One region of the Desemzia sp. FAM 23990 genome, then DNA from elsewhere that is predicted to be linked to it. Evidence: a T-box and tRNA genes for the amino acid it is inferred to sense, from the RefSeq annotation. Region 1 holds a T-box; the other holds one or more tRNA genes.
What was found. A T-box is a leader RNA that pairs with one kind of tRNA and senses whether it is charged. The one in region 1 lies ahead of ACEN4I_RS11075 (valine--tRNA ligase), so its partner is inferred to be a tRNA-Val.

Region 1 (9,866 bases):
TTCTCCAACATCGTCCGCCATCCGCTTATTTCCTGTCCAAATGTCATCGGAACGGCGTCTTGCAAATGAGTACGACCGATCTTAATCAGTGATTGATACTGCTGTTCTTTCTCTTTGAGTACAGTGATCCATTCTCTGCATTCCATAAGCAATGCAGTCTGGATCGATTGATAAATCGTCATTTGCATCGCAGTTGGAAAAACATCATTCGAGCTTTGTGAAGCATTGACATGATCATTTGGATGCAATTTAGGCAGGTCTTTCGACTGATTGGCAATAGCTGCAATAACTTCGTTCACATTCATATTGGTTTGCGTACCGCTTCCCGTTTGCCAAATTTTCAATGGAAATTGCTCATCGAATTTTCCGTCCAATATCTGATCACAAGCTTCGACTATTCGATTTCTTTCTTCCTCGGATAACAATTGCTCCTTATGATTGATTGTTGCGGCAGCTTTTTTGATGCTGACCAGTGAATAAATAAATTCGAGCGGCATTTTTTCAGACCCAATAGCGAAGTTTTCTAAACTCCGTTGCGTTTGGGCTCCCCATAAATTTTCTGTTTTGACTTGAACTGTACCTAGCGCATCTTTTTCTTGCCGGTATCCTTGCATATCACTTTTCCTCTCTAAAATGCCATTTTCCTCTCCTATTTAAATGATCCAATCATTTATTCGCTAAGTTATGTGAATACCATTAAATTTCCACTCTGACTTAGACCCGACGAATAATCATTTATTCCACTAATAGTATATGATAATTTAACGTAAAAAAATATTTAGCAGTAAAAAAAGACAAAAAAGAACAGCCTAGTTATAAACTAGGCTGTTCTGAGCTAACTTTTAATTTTTTAGTTAAATTAAATTTTGTTAACGTTAGCAGCTTGAGGTCCACGGTTTCCTTCTTCTACGTCAAAAGAAACTGCTTGTCCTTCTTCTAAAGTTTTGAATCCGTCTCCTTGGATAGCTGAGAAGTGTACGAATACATCGTCTGCGCCTTCGCGTTCGATAAATCCAAATCCTTTTTCTGCGTTAAACCATTTTACTGTACCTTGTTCCATGAAAAATTCCTCCTCGTGCTTGAAAGCACATTATAATTCACATTGTTGCTGACGGTACGATTCGGAATGTTTTGAAACAATTCTTTTTTCCACCTAACAAAATGCTAAACAAAGTATAACACGATAAAAAAAACTTAGCAAGCTATATTACAAAGTTTATTTATTTATTTCTGGATAATCTTAAATATCATTGCTGCGACTCACTTTTTTTTAAATAATACCGATTTCTTTTAAACTTACGTATCTGTTTTGACCAATGATCAAATGGTCCAACAATTCTACTCCCATCAACTCGCCGCATTCTGCTACACGTCTAGTAAATGAAATATCTGCCTCAGAAGGATCTGGACAGCCTGATGGGTGATTGTGTACAATCGCTAATCGAGCAGCTGAATAACGAACGGCACCTTTGAATATTTCTCTCGGATGCGCGACAGATGAATTTAATCCTCCTTTAAAAATAGTTTCTTTTTTAATGATTTCATTCTTAGTGTTCAAGTACAACACAATAACGTGTTCTTGCTGTAAATCACTCATCTCAGCCAACATCATCTCACCTACTTGGCGGCTGGAAGTAATTTGTCCGGTTTTCAGTTGTGGGGCTTGTGCGATCCGCGTCCCTAATTCAATTGCTGCTTTCAATTCAACAGCTTTTGTTTTTCCAATACCCGATACCAACATTAATTCTTCCAACGACACTGTTTTTAAATAATACAGATCATCAAATGCATTGAGCAGTTGCAGAGCAACGGAAACGACATTGGTTCCTTTTATTCCCGTTCGCAGTAAAATAGCCAAAAGCTCATGGTTGGCTAAAGCTTTTTCACCGTATTGTTGCAATCTTTCTCTCGGTCTTGATTCTATTGGCATTTCAGCTAGTAAGTTCATTCCTTTTGTAGACATAAAAAAACCTCCTTTGCAGATAATATAAGTAAAAAAGAGGTTATTTAGTTATTTAATTGTCTAAAATCCAATTTCTTTGAAGAAACTGTTTGACTTCTCTTAAATCATTCTGTATAGCAACTGTTTTTTCTCTGGCTTCTTCATTCGGCTCAAACAAATCCGGAACCATAACGACCGAAATTCCTGCATCATAAGCCGCACGGATACCATTTAAAGAATCTTCCAAAATAACGGTCTCTTCTTTTTCTCCCTCAAACAGCCCCCAAGCTTTTTCAAATATTTCTGGATCCGGCTTAGCAAATTCAACTTGATCACCAGAAACAACTTCGTCAAAATAATGTGCTACGCCTGCGTGATCCAAACACATTTGAACCATGGAGCGAATACTGCTGGAAGCTACCACTTTGCCGATTCCGCGTTCATGAAGGAAGTCTAACAATTCAACTAAGCCAGGCTTTACTAAAATACCAGCTGATTCGATTTGCTCAAACAAATATGTTCGGCTGTTTGCGATAAACGCATCCACCTTTTGGTCATCTTTAAAATCACGGTACATACTCGCAAAAAACTCTTCATCTGATATTCCGATGTATTTGGCGTAATATTCATAAGTAAATGGCAAGCCTAAGTCATCGGCTGCTTTTTGATTTGCCTGGTAATACATCGTTTCTGTATCAAACATCAGCCCATCCATATCAAAAATCACGGTTTTTAGTTTATTCATCACTCTATCCCCCTTATTCCTCTTCATCCGTATTTAACAAGTTCCTTCTCACTTCTGAGATAAAGTACAGTGACCCAGTGATCAATAGGATACTGCCTTCATCCCTATTTTCCAGCTCATTTAGCAAGGCTTCCTGCCATTGTGCATAATAGTTCACTCCAGATTGAGTATATGGGTGCAGCTCTTCTCTGGAGGCTGCTTTTTCGAAATCAAAAGACGTCAAGGTGAGTTGAACATTTGGCAATTCCTGAATCAAATCCACCATTTTTTGGATATCTTTGTTTTTTAAGGCTGCAAATATCACATGCACTTCTTGTTGAGTAAAGTCGTTCTGAATCGTTTCTACTAGTCGTTCAATTCCCGGTTCATTGTGTGCACCATCCAATATGATAACCGGATCATCACTGATTTTTTCCATTCTCCCAGGCCAAAAAGCTTTTTTCAACCCTCTTAATAAAGCCACGTGATTTAGTGTCAACTGCGTTCTCTCAGCGTAAATCTCCACCGCTTGGATAGCTGTCGCAGCATTTTCTACTTGATGTTTACCCAGCATAGATAATTGGATCGTTCTTAAGCGCATCAACTCATCTTCATAACTAAACTGTTCTCCCCAAGTAGGCAGCGTATGCCAATCCGAAATGGCAAAATCTTTTTGATAGCTGTACATTTTGCTGTCGCAGTCAGTAGCTACTTTTTCAATTTCCTTCATCGCTTCTGGAGGGATATTTCCTGTCACAACTGGAACAGCTGGTTTAATGATCCCAGCTTTTTGTTGGGCAATTTCCGGCACTGTGTCTCCTAAAATAGCCATATGATCCATTCCAATAGTGGTAATCACGGATACTTCAGGCAAAACGACATTCGTCGAATCGTATAATCCGCCTAAACCAACTTCAATTACTGCAACGTCCACATGACCCTCCCCAAAATAAGAAAACATCATCGTTGTGATGACTTCAAACTCACTTGGTCCGCCAAGATCAGTCTCTTCTAAAGCTCCCGCTAAAGGGTACACTATATTGGCTAAACGCAGAATCTCTTCATCAGCTATCGGCTCACCGTTTACACTGATGCGTTCATTAAACACTTCGATAAACGGCGAAGTGAACGTTCCGACGACCAACCCCTGTTCTTCCAGCATACTGCGAATAAAAGTGACCGTTGATCCCTTTCCATTTGTTCCTGCTACATGGATAGCCGGGACTTTTTTATCTGGGCGGCCTAACCGTTCCAACATCCATTCCATTCGTTTTAAACCGGGTTTCTTACCAAATACTCGAATGCCGTGAATCCATTCAAGTGCTTCTTCATATGTGTTCCACATGTCTTTTCCACCGTTCTGCATTAAACTATTGTCTTTTCCATTATAGATGATTTGCTCTCGATTTGCAGTAGAAAAAGCTGTGCCTCTAATATCAGAGACCCAGCTTTTTCATTCAGTACTGTTTCAATTAACGTTTTTGTTTCAACACAGCAATTCTATCACTGACAGTTGCTTGTCTTTCCAAGTACTCAGCTTCTTTGGCTTTTTCTTCTTGGACAATTTTTTCTGGAGCGTTGCTGACAAACTTCTCGTTGGCTAATTTACCTTGGACACGTTTCACTTCTTTGTTCCATTTGTCCAATTCTTTTTCCAAACGAGTGATTTCTTCTTCAATATTGATCAATCCTGCTAGAGGAAGATAGATTTCTGCACCCGTAATGACCGCTGTCATTGCTTCTTCAGGAGCTTCGATCGATTTAGAGATCGTTAGTTCTTCCGGATTACAGAAACGTTCAATATAAGAAATATTTGCGTTCAAGAATGTTTCAACTGTTTCATCATTGGTTTTGATCAGGATGTTGATTTTTTTCGACAATGGTGTATTCACTTCTGAACGAATGTTACGTACAGAACGAATCAATTCCATCAAGACATCCATCCCTTTGGCAGCTGCTTCATCAGACAACTCCGGACGAACCGTTGGGTATTCTGCTACGACTAATGATTCTCCTTCGTGCGGAATATTTTCCCAAATTTCTTCCGTTACAAAAGGCATAATCGGGTGCAACAAGCGCAAGATTTGATCCAACACATGTGCCAAGATACTTCTTGTCGTTTGTTTCGCTGCTTCATCTTCACCGAATAAAATCTCTTTACTCATTTCGATATACCAGTCACAGAAATCATCCCAGATGAAATGATATAAGTGACGACCAGCTTCACCAATTTCATATTTCTCTGTTAAATCAGTTACCGATTGGATGGTGTCATTTAATTTAGTCAAAATCCAACGGTCAGCAACCGTTTTTTCGCCTGTTAAATCAATGTCTTTTACATCAAAATCCTCTAAGTTCATTAAAACAAAACGGCTGGCGTTCCAGATTTTATTGATAAAGTTCCAAGCAGCATCCATTTTATCGTAACTAAAACGGACATCTTGTCCTGGAGCAGATCCCGTAGATAAGAACCAACGCATAGCGTCCGCACCGTATTTGTCAATAATATCCATTGGATCGATTCCATTCCCTAAAGATTTGCTCATCTTGCGTCCTTGTTCGTCACGAATCAATCCGTGAATCAACACATCTTTGAATGGTCTCTCATTCGTAAATTCCAAACTTTGAAAAATCATACGGCTAACCCAAAAGAAGATAATATCGTACCCAGTTACCAATGTGCTGGTCGGGAAGTAACGTTTGAAATCTTCTGCGTCTTCGTTAGGCCAACCCATCGTTGAAAATGGCCATAGCGCTGAACTAAACCAAGTGTCCAATACGTCTGGATCTTGTTCCCAGTTTTCACTGTCTGCCGGTGCTTCCATTCCAACATACAATTCGCCCGTTTCTTTATGGTACCATGCTGGGATACGATGTCCCCACCACAATTGACGAGAGATAACCCAGTCATGAACGTTATCCATCCATTGAGTAAAGGTCTTTTCAAAACGGTCAGGCACAAAGTTGACTTTTCCGTCTGACTCTTGGTTTTCTAAAGCGTCTTTTGCCATTGGCGCCATTTTAACAAACCATTGAGTAGACAATCGAGGTTCAACCACTACTCCGGTACGCTCGGAATGTCCAACACTGTGAACCATTTTATCGATTTTCACCAAACGTCCTTCAGCTTCTAAATCTTTCACCACAGCTTTACGAGCTTCAAAACGGTCCATACCTGCATATTTGCCTGCTGTATCATTCATAGATCCATCTTCATTCATCACATTGACACGTGGGAGGTCATGACGGTTCCCGACTTCAAAGTCATTTGGGTCATGAGCTGGAGTGATTTTAACGACACCCGTACCAAATTCCATATCCACATAATCATCCGCAATAATCGGAATTTCGCGATTCATCAATGGCAGCATAACTGTTTTACCAATCAGCGCTTGATAACGTTCATCTTCAGGATGCACGGCAACAGCTGTATCCCCTAGCATCGTTTCTGGACGAGTCGTAGCAATTTCTACTTCTCCGCTGCCATCAGTTAAAGGATACGTCATATGATAAAAAGCACCTTCGATATCTTGATGGATCACTTCAATATCCGATAAAGCTGTTTTCGCTTTTGGATCCCAATTGATGATGTATTCGCCACGGTAGATCAGCTCTTTTTCGTACATCGTAACAAATACTTTACGAACTGCATCAGATAGACCTTCATCTAATGTAAAACGTTCGCGGCTGTAATCGACAGAGATCCCGACTTTTGCCCATTGTTCACGAATCACACTAGCGTAATCTTCTTTCCATTCCCAAACTTGTTCAATGAACTTTTCTCTTCCTAAATCGTAACGAGAAATACCCTCTTCAGCTAATTTAGCTTCCACTTTCGCTTGGGTAGCAATTCCAGCATGGTCCATCCCCGGCAGCCACAATGTGTCGTATCCTTGCATGCGTTTTTGACGCACTAAGATATCTTGTAAGGTGGTATCCCATGCATGTCCTAAATGCAATTTACCCGTAACATTTGGAGGTGGAATCACCACTGAAAAAGGTTTTTTCGTTTTGTCTCCACTGGGTTTGAATAAATCTTTTTCCAACCATTTTTCGTAACGGCCAGCTTCAACTTCATTCGGTTGATATTTCGTCGGCATTGTAAGTTCTTTTGCCATATTGCACCACTCCTTTTCTCTTTTAAAGTGTAATCTTGTTTTAAAACGCTAAAAAAGCACCCATCCTAATCTACATTAGGACGAATGCTTTTGGATTCGCGGTACCACCTATATTGCCTGTTCTTCTTCAAGAACAGACCACTTCATTCACGTGTTTAACGTCACGTTAGACCGGTCAAAGCTACTCTTCTTTCACTTCGACAGCTCCCAAGCTACCTTCATTTCAGTTCCATTAAGGACTTCCACCAATCGCCCTTTTCTCTTCAAATGAAACCTGAAACTACTCCTCTTGTTCATCGCTTTATTCTGTATTATAGTAGCATGTTAAACTTCAAAATTCAATAACGGAATTCTTGTATTGCTGATTTATCGAGCAGATTTCGCAGCTTCGATCACGGCTTCATAATCTGGCTCATCCACCATTTCAGAAACAATTTCTTGATACACAATCACACCATTAGCATCAACCACAAATACTGAACGCGCCAGTTTTTCTAGTTCCGGCATGTAAAGACCATAAGCATCACCAAATATCAGGTTCGTATCATGAAGCATTTCCATTTCAATACCTTCTCCTGCACACCAATTATCTTGTTGTTCTTTGGTATTGTTTGAAATGGTTACTAATTGAACTCCTTCAATATTGCTTGCTTTTTCATTGAAGGCTCTTGTTTGTTGAGCACACACGCGAGTGTCAATATCTGGGATGACACTGATTAACACTACTTTCCCTGTAAAGTCTTGCAATTGGATCATGTCACCTGTTAGATTTTTGACTGAAAAATCTGGGGCTTTATCTCCCACGTTGGTTTGCTTTCCATTTAATTGATAAGGTGTCCCTTTTCTTGTGATTTGCACACACTTCACTCCTCTAAATTACACTCTATTCCCATTATAAAATTCTTTTGCGTTAAACGCTAGCGAAAAATATAGGTTCTGCAGCATACAGAACTTGCTTTACTAAAAAAAGCTGTCCCAACGTCGAATAATCATACTCAATGCTGGAGACAGCCTTTTATTCTTCTCTATAGTAATTCACTAAAAGCTTCATGCTGTTGCTCTTCCAAGGTGTCTCCCACACTGATCGTAGAGATGACTAAGCCATCCATCGCCCGTTCGATCAATCCTTCTACATCTAATCGAGCTTCAAAATCTCTTGTTTTTTGCAGATCGGGTTTAGTTTTGGGTGCTGGCGGTGCAAAAATAGTACAGCAATCTTCAAATGGTTGAATAGACAATTCAAACGTATCGATTTTTTTAGCAATATCAATAATTTCATTTTTATCCATTGAGACAACTGGACGCAATACAGGAGTATTCGTCACATCATTGATAGCAATCATACTGTGCATCGTTTGAGAAGCCACTTGTCCTAAAGATTCTCCGTTCAATATAGCCAAACCTTTGCGTTGTTCACGAATCCGATCTGTGATGCGCATCATGAAACGACGCGTCACTGTCATTAAGTACCCTTCAGGAACATTCTTTTTGATCTCTTCTTGGATTTCAGTAAAAGGCACTTCAATAAATTGCAGATTTCCAGAAAAGGCAGCAATTTTAGAGGTTAAGTCTTTCGCTTTCTGCAAAGCTCTTGGACTAGTGTATGGAGGACTGTGGAAATGTACAGCTTCCACCTCAACTCCCCGTTTCATAGCCAAATAGCCAGCAACTGGAGAATCGATTCCGCCAGATAACATCAGCATCCCCTTACCACTTGTTCCTACTGGAAGGCCACCTGCTCCTTGGATCGTTTGGCAAGATAAGAAAATGCCGTTTAGCCGCACTTCAACACGTAACGTAATATCCGGTTTTTTCATTTGAACTTGAATGCCTTCAATATGGTCGATGACTTCATCACCCAACATCAAATTGATGTCGTTAGTATCCAAAGGAAACTCGTGGTCTGATCGACGAGTAGCGATCTTAAATGTTTTACCTGGGACATACTGCTCTTTCACCATTTCGACAGCGACTTTTTTCACTTGTTCCATGTCTCTGTCCAACTTCATCACAGGAGAATAATTTTGAATCCCAAATATAGGCTCCAATCTTTTCAATACTTCCTCGCTATCGGCATCTTTCAATTCCAAATGCATGCGATCGCGTTCTCCATGAACTTTTACTTCGGGAAAATCGTGCAAAGCTGCTTTAACATTTTGAGCCAAGCGACTGATAAACGTTTTTTTATTTTTCCCTTTTGTAGACAATTCGCCGTAACGAACCATCACCTCATTGTATTGCATGACTTACTTCCTCTCTCAATCTCTTATTTAATATCTTTAAAGTTTTCGTACAATTTAGCAAATGAATTCAAAAATTGTTTGGCCTCTTCTAAGGTGCTGGTATCTGTTAAACTCACGCGAACCGCTCCTGTAGCGATTTTACTAGGCACATTCATCGCTGCTAACGTACTGGAACTGGTTTTGCTGCGGCTCGAACAAGCACTCGTAGTCGAAATAAAAATAGCTTCTTTTTCAAATGCATGCACACTCACTTCACCACGAATATCTCCTAAAGCGAAACAAACGATATGCGGTGCACCTTGTTTGGTAGAGAAAATGTGTACTTTGCTATAGTTCGCTAGTTCATCCATCAAGTAATCTCTGATGTGTTTTTGATGCGCTATTTTTTGTTCTTTTTGATCAAATAATAGACGTAAGGCTCTAGCCATGGCTGCAATACCAGCTACATTTTCTGTCCCGCTGCGGCGCCCTTTTTCTTGTCCGCCGCCACTCAGTAGAGGAGCGATTACTCTTCCGCGTTTGATGTACAGGAACCCTGTGCCTTTTAAACCATGAAATTTATGTCCAGAAAATGTAGCTAGATCAATACGTGAAGTCGCGCTTAAATTGAGAGGCACCTTGCCTACTGCTTGTACAGCATCTACATGAAAGTGAATCGTCGGATAATCTCTCAATACTTCTCCTACTTCTTCAATCGGCTGGATACTGCCTACTTCATTATTTACCGCCATAATCGACACCAATATAGTATCAGGACGAATGGCCGCTTTTACATCTGAAATGGAAATGACTCCTTCTGCATTAACGGGCAAATAAGTCACTTCAAAACCTAATTGTTC
Region 2 (9,866 bases), on a different contig from region 1:
ATAATGGTTGTTCATGGAAAAATGAATACAAATTAAGAATATGTTCAAGAATAAGTTCTACTCCTAAACGAAATAAACTGACAACTATACCTGCAAAAATACCTACCACAATCCCTTTAGTGATGTATCGGATACGGCGGTCAGCAAGTGCAGAAAATAATTTTTTCACGATAACGAGGTCCTTTCTCTATAAAACTGACTTTTAGACTCTACTTTCTATACTACTACTTTTCATTCAGCTAAAACAGGGCGTTTTCTTGAACAGTCAATAAAAAAAGGCTCAAAACTGGATATTCCTCCAGTGTTGAGCCTTTTTTAGCGGCTGTCGCTTGTGTACGTCAAATTATTTGTAATCTGTTTCTTCTATCACCTGATGCATATCGCGGACGCTAAAGATCGCTTTGATGATAATCGCTACGACTGCCCCTAAAAGCGCTCCAATCGGTCCAAAAATCAACACACAGACGATGGTAGACAGGAATGTGTACAGCGGACGAACCCCAATTTGTTTTCCAGTCAGATACGGTTCTGCGAATTGGCGTACCAGCAAAATGACGACGTAAAGCACGGCAATTTTCCAAGCGACATCTCCATCGCCCATTAAAGCTCGAATGATGGCCCAAGGAAGCATGATGATTCCACTGCCTAAAATTGGAATCATATCTACAATAGCGATACCTAGAGCTTTTAATCCCCACCAGTCAATTCCGATAACTACAAATCCGATACACAGTAAAACAAACGTTAATACAGAAAGTTTTAGTTGGGCAATCAGGAAACCTTTGATTCCTTTCCCAGTAGCATACAAAATTTCTCTTAAATAATAAGCCCATTTATCCATTTTCAAATCCCTCTCTTGATGAATTAGTAGGTGTAGTATAACACGAAGCTTTCCTATTTTACTCAGTCTAAGGTTTGAGCATTGAATTTTGCAGGATTATTTCCTGGGAAATAAAAATGAATCTCTATCTTGTATGAAATAAATAGAAAAATCACAACAAACCTGACCAGACAAAACTTGCGGCATTATGGATAGTAAAACTATCCTCAGGAATAGAAAGTTCTTGTGCTATCAGTTCTCTAAATTTTTCTTCAGATAGAGAAGTCGCTATTCTATAACTATTTTTCCCATAATTTTCCCAAATGCCCAGTATTTCTAACAGAGGCTGTTCCTCTATTAAAGGTTTAGGTATAGTGGTAAAGGTTAGAATGTAATCAAGTTTAGTCGTATTATTTTGAAAAAAAATCACTTTAAACTGGTCTTTAGGAATGTTTAATTCTGTATAAATCAATTGGACAAGATCTGATTTGGGAATGGTGATATTTCCTTTAAATGACAGTTGGCCGCTTTTTTCCCACTTAGCAACCTTCCTAAATAATTCGTAACTTCTAATATCTGCATAATAGTCCTCTTGAAAAGCAACTACCGTATTAAACTGAGTTCCTAACAGTGAGGACTCATCACCTTGTTTAGCAGAATAAACAAATATTCCAATGACGACAAGTAGTATCAAAAGACCAAACATATCTTATCCCTCCAGTACAGAATCCGCTTTCTTTTGGTTTATTATAACACATGTAGACACTAAAAATTTAAACAATGATTGGTTTTATAGGAGTTAATTCTTTTTATCGATATATTGGCAAGCTAGTTGAAAGATAACCAATATTAAAATGATCGAAATAAGGAAGGTTACTAAATTACTTCCAATACATACTTCAAAAAGAATATAAGATCCTCCTAAAATGATCGAAACACACGTAAGAAAAATGACTTCTTTCATAATTTATTTCTCCTCTTTCGCTCTTTTAACTATCATACTGAAAGTAATCAGCAATGACTATAAGCCATCAGTTGCTTTTTAGCACTCAATGGTTGCTGAAGTGTCAAAAGAAAAGAAATTTAATTTTAAGAGGGATTTTTTTACTTATTGTAAGTTTTATTCGAAGTGGGAAGTTAATAATTGTTCACTTAAATTAAAATAAGTAGTTATTAATGCGAACTTATCTGTTATATTTTATATGTTATTATAAAATATATTTGGAGGGATTTAGTTGAAAAAAATAGTTTTTCTTTTAAATTGTGTTACTTTTTTTAGTTTGGTCACTACAACGAAGGTGCACGCTGAAGAGACTTTTCCATCACCCTATAACAGTGTTTTTTATGATATAAACCAAGGCGGGATGCAACAATTTGAAGTTGAAGGCGATCTAGGGGAGACGTATATCATTAGTGTTGAAGAAGAGCCGCAATTTTTTATGAGGGCAAGCAACGTCAAGAATGGTACCTATAAAATTACTAAAGAAAGACCCTTACAGTGGAAGGCAAGCTATAAAATTGACATAAGCAATCAGAAAATTACAAGAGCACATTCTGCTTCGGCAACAGCTTTAATTGGAAGTTTTAAAAGCTTGCAACTAAAAGTAGATAGTCCTACACAAGCCACTTATTATTTAAAGAGAACGGTGCTGCTTGTAGAATCTTCTATAAATTTGAGAGCTAAATTATCTGGCAGTAATATTGTCATCACGTACTAGTTATTAATCGCCAAGATATTCAACAGTTGTTGTGCCCCAGCCCATATAGTCGCCGACAGCACTATACACAACAAATACATTAACGAATAAACAACAAGCACATGCTAAGTACACCAACTTATAGAGTGTGTTTGTTTTTTTGTTGCGCTTGATGAGGAATGGAGCCACAATAAACCCTAAAGGTGCAATTAAACAACCTATAAAAGCAAGGATTAACAGCATAAGACCTTCATCTTTGCCAGAATTTCCACGAATGAAATCCAATTTTTGGTAATTTTCCTCAATTTTAACTTCATTTTCTGCTATTTTCTTTTTAAATTCTTGATTCTCTTTTAGTAATTCATCGATGGAAACTTCGTAGTAGTTGCTTAACTTTACTAAATTATCTAAATCAGGGTAACTATTGCCATTTTCCCATTTTGAGATGGATTGTCTTGAAATATGTAAGAGTTCTGCTACATCACCTTGAGAATATCCTTTGTTGACTCTGCTTTCCTTTAATCTTTCACCTAAGGCCATTTTCTTCCTCCTTGTATCTTATTCATGTTTATCATACCGAAATTAAAGCTTAATGACTATCATTTATTAGTTGCACTTTAGCACTTGTTGGGTGCTGCAAATAATAGAGCATGTAACACCACATAAATTATTTTTATACTGTAGTATTTACGAACGATTATTTTTAGGGTATACTGATTAAGGATTGTGTAACAATGAACAAAAAATTGGTTCCTTAGCTCAGTTGGGAGAGCATCACCTCGACAAGGTGGGGGTCGCTGGTTCGAGCCCAGTAGGGACCATCAATTATAAAACAGCAATGGTTTTTTCTCTTAAAAGTCGTTGCTGTTTTTTGTTTTATTTTTTTGAAGATTCTGAGCTGAGAACAGGAGTGTATTTAATGAGTAAAATAATGAATAGGCTTACATTGAAAAAGATAATTTGTTGGATAGTGGTTATTTTTGGCGTGTTAATCCTGTTAGCTGCTTGCAGTTCGCCTGCTGTCGGTATCAGCGAAATGAAAAAGATTCCTAATGAGGTACAAGAAATCGCCAATCCTGATCATAGGCTGCAATTGATTTCTTTTGATGAGGATGCTTATTATGTTGTCTTTCATTCTGTAGGGACAGTGACGGCGGATACTGAAACCAATGAAGATACTTTAAATATTTTATTAGAAGTAGCAGATCAACAAGATGAAGAGCTGAAGCAGCATGTATACAAATTGATCTTGGCACCTGAACATGAAGTTATTGATGTTCAGATAAATGGACTATCGGTATATTTTGATGAAGTTACGGGAATCAATTAAATCAAAATAAGTGAGTTTTCTGTACTAGCAACTAATGGTTGCGTGTATGTAAACTGTTAGGTGCTTACTGTTTTTAAGAAATTAAACTACAGGATAAAAGAGTTCACCGATTTAATATTTTTTTTAATCATATCATTTATAAGGAGATGGTTAAATGAATAAAATGTACATACTAAAAGTATTGTTTTTGATTATAATGATTCCTGGAATAGTGTATTATTTTTTAAAAACACCTGTATCTGAAGTAACGATAGTTTCATTTTTTATACTGTTTTTTACAGCGATGCAAGTGCATGAAGAAGTCTCTTTAACTCGCCAACCTTCAGATAAAAGAACTAACTATCAAGTAGGTATAGATCGCACTGTGATTTTGCTTCTTATCATTATTTCAATTGATATTATAGCATCGGTTTGGGGCAACGGGATTTCTCTGTGACGTCGAACAACTTAATTTTTTTGCTTGTATTTTTTAAAAAACTGTCCGATTATCCATATCCCTACTAGTATTACTGGCAGTGTTTTTAGTAAATATTCCATTGTTCCTTTTGGAATATTGGTATAAATAGCCCAAAAAATACCAACATTAACCAAGTAAAGATGGCAAGACCTTCGAATACTTTGATTTTCATAATTTACTCCTTTGAATGGCCCTATATCTATCCAAGCACTAGTGAGAAATTACTCTCTTATGTGCGTTTTTTTTAATTATCTGCTGATTTGTTAAAGATAGCCATTATATTCTATATTTTCTCATCTTATAAGTAAGAAATGGAAAGGAATTTAGTTATGAAAAAGTATCAAACTATTTTAGGATGGGCTTTTATTGTAGTAGCTGTCATAATATTAGTTAATTTAACCGGCATGGTCTATCCAACGATTGGCGAAGATGGAATAGATACCAATCAATATTTTCTAGAAGTAATATTAAATGCAATAAGGTATATCGTACTTTCCATGTTCTCTTTCATTTTAGGGATGAAGTTTTTATTTCAGAATTAGTCAGATAATATTTATTAAAAAAATTTACGCTTCCTTTGCTGAACTCAGCAGAGGGAGCGTAAGTTTTATAAACTATTCAAAACAAATACTCTATTTAACCACTAAAGCCATATCACCTTTACGCACATACTCAAATTTGTTCATCGCAAATGAGATAAAGAACGTCACTGCAAATGGAACAACTACACCAGCCACCATATAATTAAGGAAGCTGCTCAAACCTTGGTTACCAAGAATAGTAATGGGAGCGATAAAAGAACAGAATCCCAGTCCGCCTAATGCACTTGCAGTAGTCAAACCAAGGACTGATGTTGCAATGGGTGCAGCAATTGCACAGGCAATTGTTGGAGCCACAAGAATCATGGGGTTTTTAATGATATTTGGCAATTGTACTTTTGGAGTACAAACAAATTGTGCCAAAAATCCGCCAAGGTCATTTTCACGTAACGATACAAATGAGAAAGCAACATACATACTAGTCGTTCCAATCAGCATAGCTGCACTGGATACTGGATCTAAGTTTAAGGCAATAGCAATTGCAGCGGAAGAAGCTGGCGACATCAATACAAGCCCTCCGACAACAGCAATGACAGCAGAACCGATAACTAGATACCCAGCTACAGAAGCAGAAATAAATGCACTAATCGTATTCAATAAAGGCGAAATCACAAAATTCAAATAATACCCGCTGATACCACCAACCAAAACAGCTGCTAAAGGAATAGCCATCATATCTAATGGAGTTTTTCCAGAAATCCGTTTTCCGACAAACGTAGCGATAGTAGCTGCGATTAAACACCCAATCGGTTCTCCTGAAGCAATGGAAATTATCCCATCAGCAGTTGTTTGAACAGCACCTGCACCTACCGTCCCAGCGGCCATAGCACTGAAGAGGGTCAAGTTGTTCCCGCCTAGCATAATAGCGATCCCTGCACCAATTGCTGGTGCCATCAGCATTTTCGTTGCTACGCCAATAGTCACTAAAACAGAGAGACCAGTCATGTTGCCAATAGTTTCTAACAATAAGCCGATACCGATGGTGACGAAAATAGCATTGGCTATTCCTGATGATGCCTTGTACATGCGATCTACTAAATATTTTTTCATACTTGTTGCCCTCCATTTTTAGTGATAGTTTTGGTCTTTTATGTCATCTAGGTAAAAAACGAAATAAAAAAAGAAGCAAGCCCCAAATCGTTCAGGCTTGCTTCATTACTAAAGCTAAGCCCGTGTACGCGAACAAGGACTCAACTAAATGAATAGTTCGAATCCTAGCTAAAGTAATAAAATGACAATGACGACAAAAGAGCTGCTGAAAATACGAGAAACAGGTCTCGCTAGATGTGTTTTTAGATTCATCATTTTTCAACAACTCCTTTGTCTGCACTGTATTTTTTTGACCATTGAAGATAGTTTAACGACCTTCTATGAGAACGTCAATAAATAAAATCATTTAATTTTAATCTTTCTAATCTAATTGTTATCCAAAGAGAGAATAGACAGAAATTTTTCGTAAAAATTCTTCTAAAAGCATTGAAGTTCAAAGGGATTTGTTATACAGTTAAACAAGTAATCCGTGAAACAAATTGTGTTTCACATTTGGAAAACAAGGAGTTGGAATGATGAACCCAGAAGAGTTTAAAAAAGCCCTTCAAGAGAAAGGGATTCCGCTTACAGAAAAGAAAATGGAACAGTTTGAGCAATATTTAAAACTGTTGCAAGAGTGGAACGAAAAAATCAACTTAACCGCAATTACTCAACGTGAAGAAGTTTATCTGAAACATTTTTATGATTCGATTACAGCTGGATTGTATGTGGATTTTACTAAAGGGGTCCAAAGCCTGTGTGATGTAGGTGCTGGTGCAGGATTTCCAAGCATCCCCCTAAAAATCGTTTTTCCAGAGTTGGAAGTAACGATTGTTGATTCACTAAATAAGCGAATTCAATTTTTGAAATTACTAGTTGAGACATTAGGATTAGAAAATGTTCATTTGTACCATGATCGTGCAGAAACATTTGGTCAAAATAAGCAATTCAGAGAAACTTTTGACTATGTTACAGCCAGAGCTGTAGCCAGAATGAGTGTATTGTCGGAATTGTGTTTGCCTTTGGTTAAAAAGGGCGGAGCATTTATAGCTATGAAAGCAGCCAGCAGCGAAACAGAAATGCAAGACAGTAAAAAAGCCATTGCTACTTTAGGCGGTAAGTTTCGCGAGGAATTCTCTTTTGAGTTGCCGAATGAAGCTGGGGAACGTCATATCTTAGTGATCGATAAGAAAAAAGAGACCCCAAATAAATACCCTAGAAAACCAGGTACACCAAATAAAAATCCTTTATAACGAACCAATTGCATGAGCATTTGAACAAGGATTGTCTTTTTGTGGCAGTACCTATGTTTTAAGAATGGCATTTGTTATAATAGAAGAGTATTTGGAGTTGTACAGAGTAGAAATTAAGGGGAGTTTAGCGAATTATGGCTTTGTCTGATTTGTTTGGTTCAGGAAAATCCAAGAAAAAAACAGAGAAAATGGAAGAAATATTTGCGGAGGAACTCAGTGATTCATCAAAAGTGCAACAGATTCCGGTAAAAAATATTCGTCCCAACCAGTTCCAGCCTAGAAAAATCTTTAATGATGAAAAGCTGCAGGAACTTTCGCGTACTATAGAAGAGCATGGATTGATCCAACCGATCATTTTGCGTAAAACAGAAGAAGATCATTATGAGATAATTGCTGGGGAACGTCGCTTTCGAGCTGTTCAACTATTAGAATGGACAGAAGTTACAGCGATCGTTACGGAAATGACGGATAAAGAAACCGCGTCGGTAGCGTTGATCGAGAATTTGCAGCGTGAAGAGTTGACTTCTATTGAAGAAGCGCAAGCGTATCGAGACTTGATGCACATGAATAAAATCACCCAAGAGACATTAGCTGGACGTATTGGGAAAAGCCAATCTTTTGTAGCCAATAAACTGAGGTTGCTGAAGTTGTCTGAACCCGTCAGAACGGCTTTATTGCAAAACGAGATCACTGAACGTCATGGACGTAGTTTGTTGGCAGTGGATACGGAAAAACAACAGGCATACCTTGGCCGGATCAAAGCAGAAAAATTAACGGTCAAAGAAGTAGAACAACTGATCAAAAATGAAACTGCAGAGTTGACAAAAGAAGTTCCAAAAAAAGCTAGACGAAAAAGCGTCTCTAAAGATGTTCGTTTGGCGATGAATACGATCAAAAAAACAGTCTCTATGGTAAAAGAGACCGGTATGAAGATCAAAGCAACCGAAGAAAACTTAGAGGATGTTTATCGGATCACGATTGAGATCCCTAAAGACAAAAAAGAATAAAGAGCGGCAAATGAAAAATCATTTGGAAAAGATGCGTATAAGGAGAGATGCGTGTCGTATCTCTCTTTTTGTTTGGTGTTGGAAAAGAAGAATTGTTCAGCTTTAGCGAGTTTATAATATGGAGGAAATGAAATGGCCCGAGTGATATCAGTAGCAAATCAAAAAGGCGGCGTTGGAAAAACAACCACAACGGTAAATCTAGGCGCTGCATTAGCGCATCAAGGAAAGAAGATTTTATTGATTGATATTGATGCACAAGGAAATGCGACAAGTGGTTTAGGAGTACGTAAGGTAGATGTTGAAAAAGACATTTATGATGTGTTGGTAAATGAAACCCCGATAGCAGAAGTTGTCATGCCATCCTCTAGAGAAAATCTATGGGTAGTGCCGGCAACCATTCAGTTGGCTGGGGCAGAAATTGAATTAACGACGCAAATGGCTCGAGAATCTCGTCTAAAAAGTGCTTTACGTGACTTGCAGGATGAGTACGATTATATTTTGATTGATTGTCCGCCTTCATTAGGGCATTTAACCATCAATGCTTTTACAGCTAGTGATTCCATTCTTATCCCAGTACAATGTGAGTACTATGCTCTTGAAGGGTTAAGCCAATTGCTGAATACAGTCCGGCTGGTTCAAAAACACTTTAACCCTGATCTAAGAATCGAAGGGGTATTGCTGACGATGTTAGATGCGCGAACAAATCTCGGTTATGAAGTAGTGGATGAAGTGAAAAAATATTTCCGTGAAAAAGTTTATAAAACGATTATTCCACGCAATATCCGTTTATCTGAAGCACCAAGCCATGGTTTATCTATTATTGATTACGATCCACGTTCCAGAGGTGCAGAAGTTTATGTTGAACTAGCAAAGGAAGTGTTAGCAGTTGGTTAATAAAAACAGTAAAGGTCTCGGCCGCGGAATCGATGCGTTGTTTACGGAATTTGCAGAATTTGATAAAGTGGACGCTAATGACGAACGGGTACAAGAGATTCAGTTGATCGAGATTCGTCCGAATCCTTATCAACCGCGCCGTACTTTTGACGAAGAAGCGTTGAATGAGTTAGCAGCTTCAATCAAACAGTCTGGTGTATTTCAGCCGATTATTTTACGAGAGTCTGCTGCAAAAGGGTTTGAAATCATTGCTGGAGAGCGCCGATTTAGAGCTTCTAAACTAGCTGGTAAAGATACGATTCCGGCTATTGTCAGAGAATTTGACGAAGAAACGATGATGCAAGTCGCTGTATTAGAAAACTTGCAACGAGAAGACTTATCACCTCTTGAAGAAGCAGAAGCTTACAACATGTTAATGAAAAATTTGAAATTGACTCAAGAAGAAGTGGCTCAACGATTAGGAAAAAGCCGTCCGTACATCGCCAATTATTTAAGACTGTTGGGATTGCCAGAGGAAGTCAAAAAAATGTTGCAAACGAATACTATTTCAATGGGACAAGCCCGCACTCTATTGGGTTTAAAAGATAAAAAACAAATCGTCCGAGTGGCCAAAAAAGTGATCAAAGATAATCTGACCGTTCGACAAATCGAGCAGTTGGTATCACAGATGAATGAAAGCAAACAAAAACCACAGTCTAAAGAACCTGTGAAAAAGCCTTATTATATTCGTGAAAGCGAAGAGCGTTTGATGGATAAATTTGGCACAAATGTCTCAATCAA

Region 2: it encodes a tRNA-Val, which carries the amino acid that the T-box ahead of ACEN4I_RS11075 (valine--tRNA ligase) is inferred to sense. The anticodon was not compared.

The regions. Positions count from the first base shown of each region.
Region 1 is NZ_JBGQQW010000028.1:29,981-39,846, forward strand. Features, by position in the region: gene ACEN4I_RS11050 (class II fumarate hydratase) at 1-614, opposite strand, end outside; gene ACEN4I_RS11055 (cold-shock protein) at 860-1,060, opposite strand; gene radC (DNA repair protein RadC) at 1,271-1,963, opposite strand; gene ACEN4I_RS11065 (HAD family hydrolase) at 2,016-2,687, opposite strand; gene ACEN4I_RS11070 (bifunctional folylpolyglutamate synthase/dihydrofolate synthase) at 2,701-4,011, opposite strand; gene ACEN4I_RS11075 (valine--tRNA ligase) at 4,139-6,784, opposite strand; T-box leader at 6,858-7,090, opposite strand; gene tpx (thiol peroxidase) at 7,151-7,642, opposite strand; gene thiI (tRNA uracil 4-sulfurtransferase ThiI) at 7,810-9,027, opposite strand; gene ACEN4I_RS11090 (cysteine desulfurase family protein) at 9,051-9,866, opposite strand, start outside.
Region 2 is NZ_JBGQQW010000031.1:27,341-37,206, forward strand. Features, by position in the region: gene ACEN4I_RS11665 (chloride channel protein) at 1-169, opposite strand, end outside; gene ACEN4I_RS11670 (AI-2E family transporter) at 344-841, opposite strand; gene ACEN4I_RS11675 (hypothetical protein) at 993-1,526, opposite strand; gene ACEN4I_RS11680 (hypothetical protein) at 1,620-1,784, opposite strand; gene ACEN4I_RS11685 (DUF5626 family protein) at 2,056-2,538, shown strand; gene ACEN4I_RS11690 (helix-turn-helix domain-containing protein) at 2,542-3,057, opposite strand; tRNA gene ACEN4I_RS11695 (tRNA-Val) at 3,266-3,338, shown strand; gene ACEN4I_RS11700 (hypothetical protein) at 3,437-3,847, shown strand; gene ACEN4I_RS11705 (hypothetical protein) at 4,002-4,283, shown strand; gene ACEN4I_RS11710 (hypothetical protein) at 4,634-4,846, shown strand; gene ACEN4I_RS11715 (PTS transporter subunit IIC) at 4,937-5,953, opposite strand; gene rsmG (16S rRNA (guanine(527)-N(7))-methyltransferase RsmG) at 6,469-7,185, shown strand; gene noc (nucleoid occlusion protein) at 7,320-8,192, shown strand; gene ACEN4I_RS11730 (ParA family protein) at 8,325-9,086, shown strand; gene ACEN4I_RS11735 (ParB/RepB/Spo0J family partition protein) at 9,079-9,866, shown strand, end outside.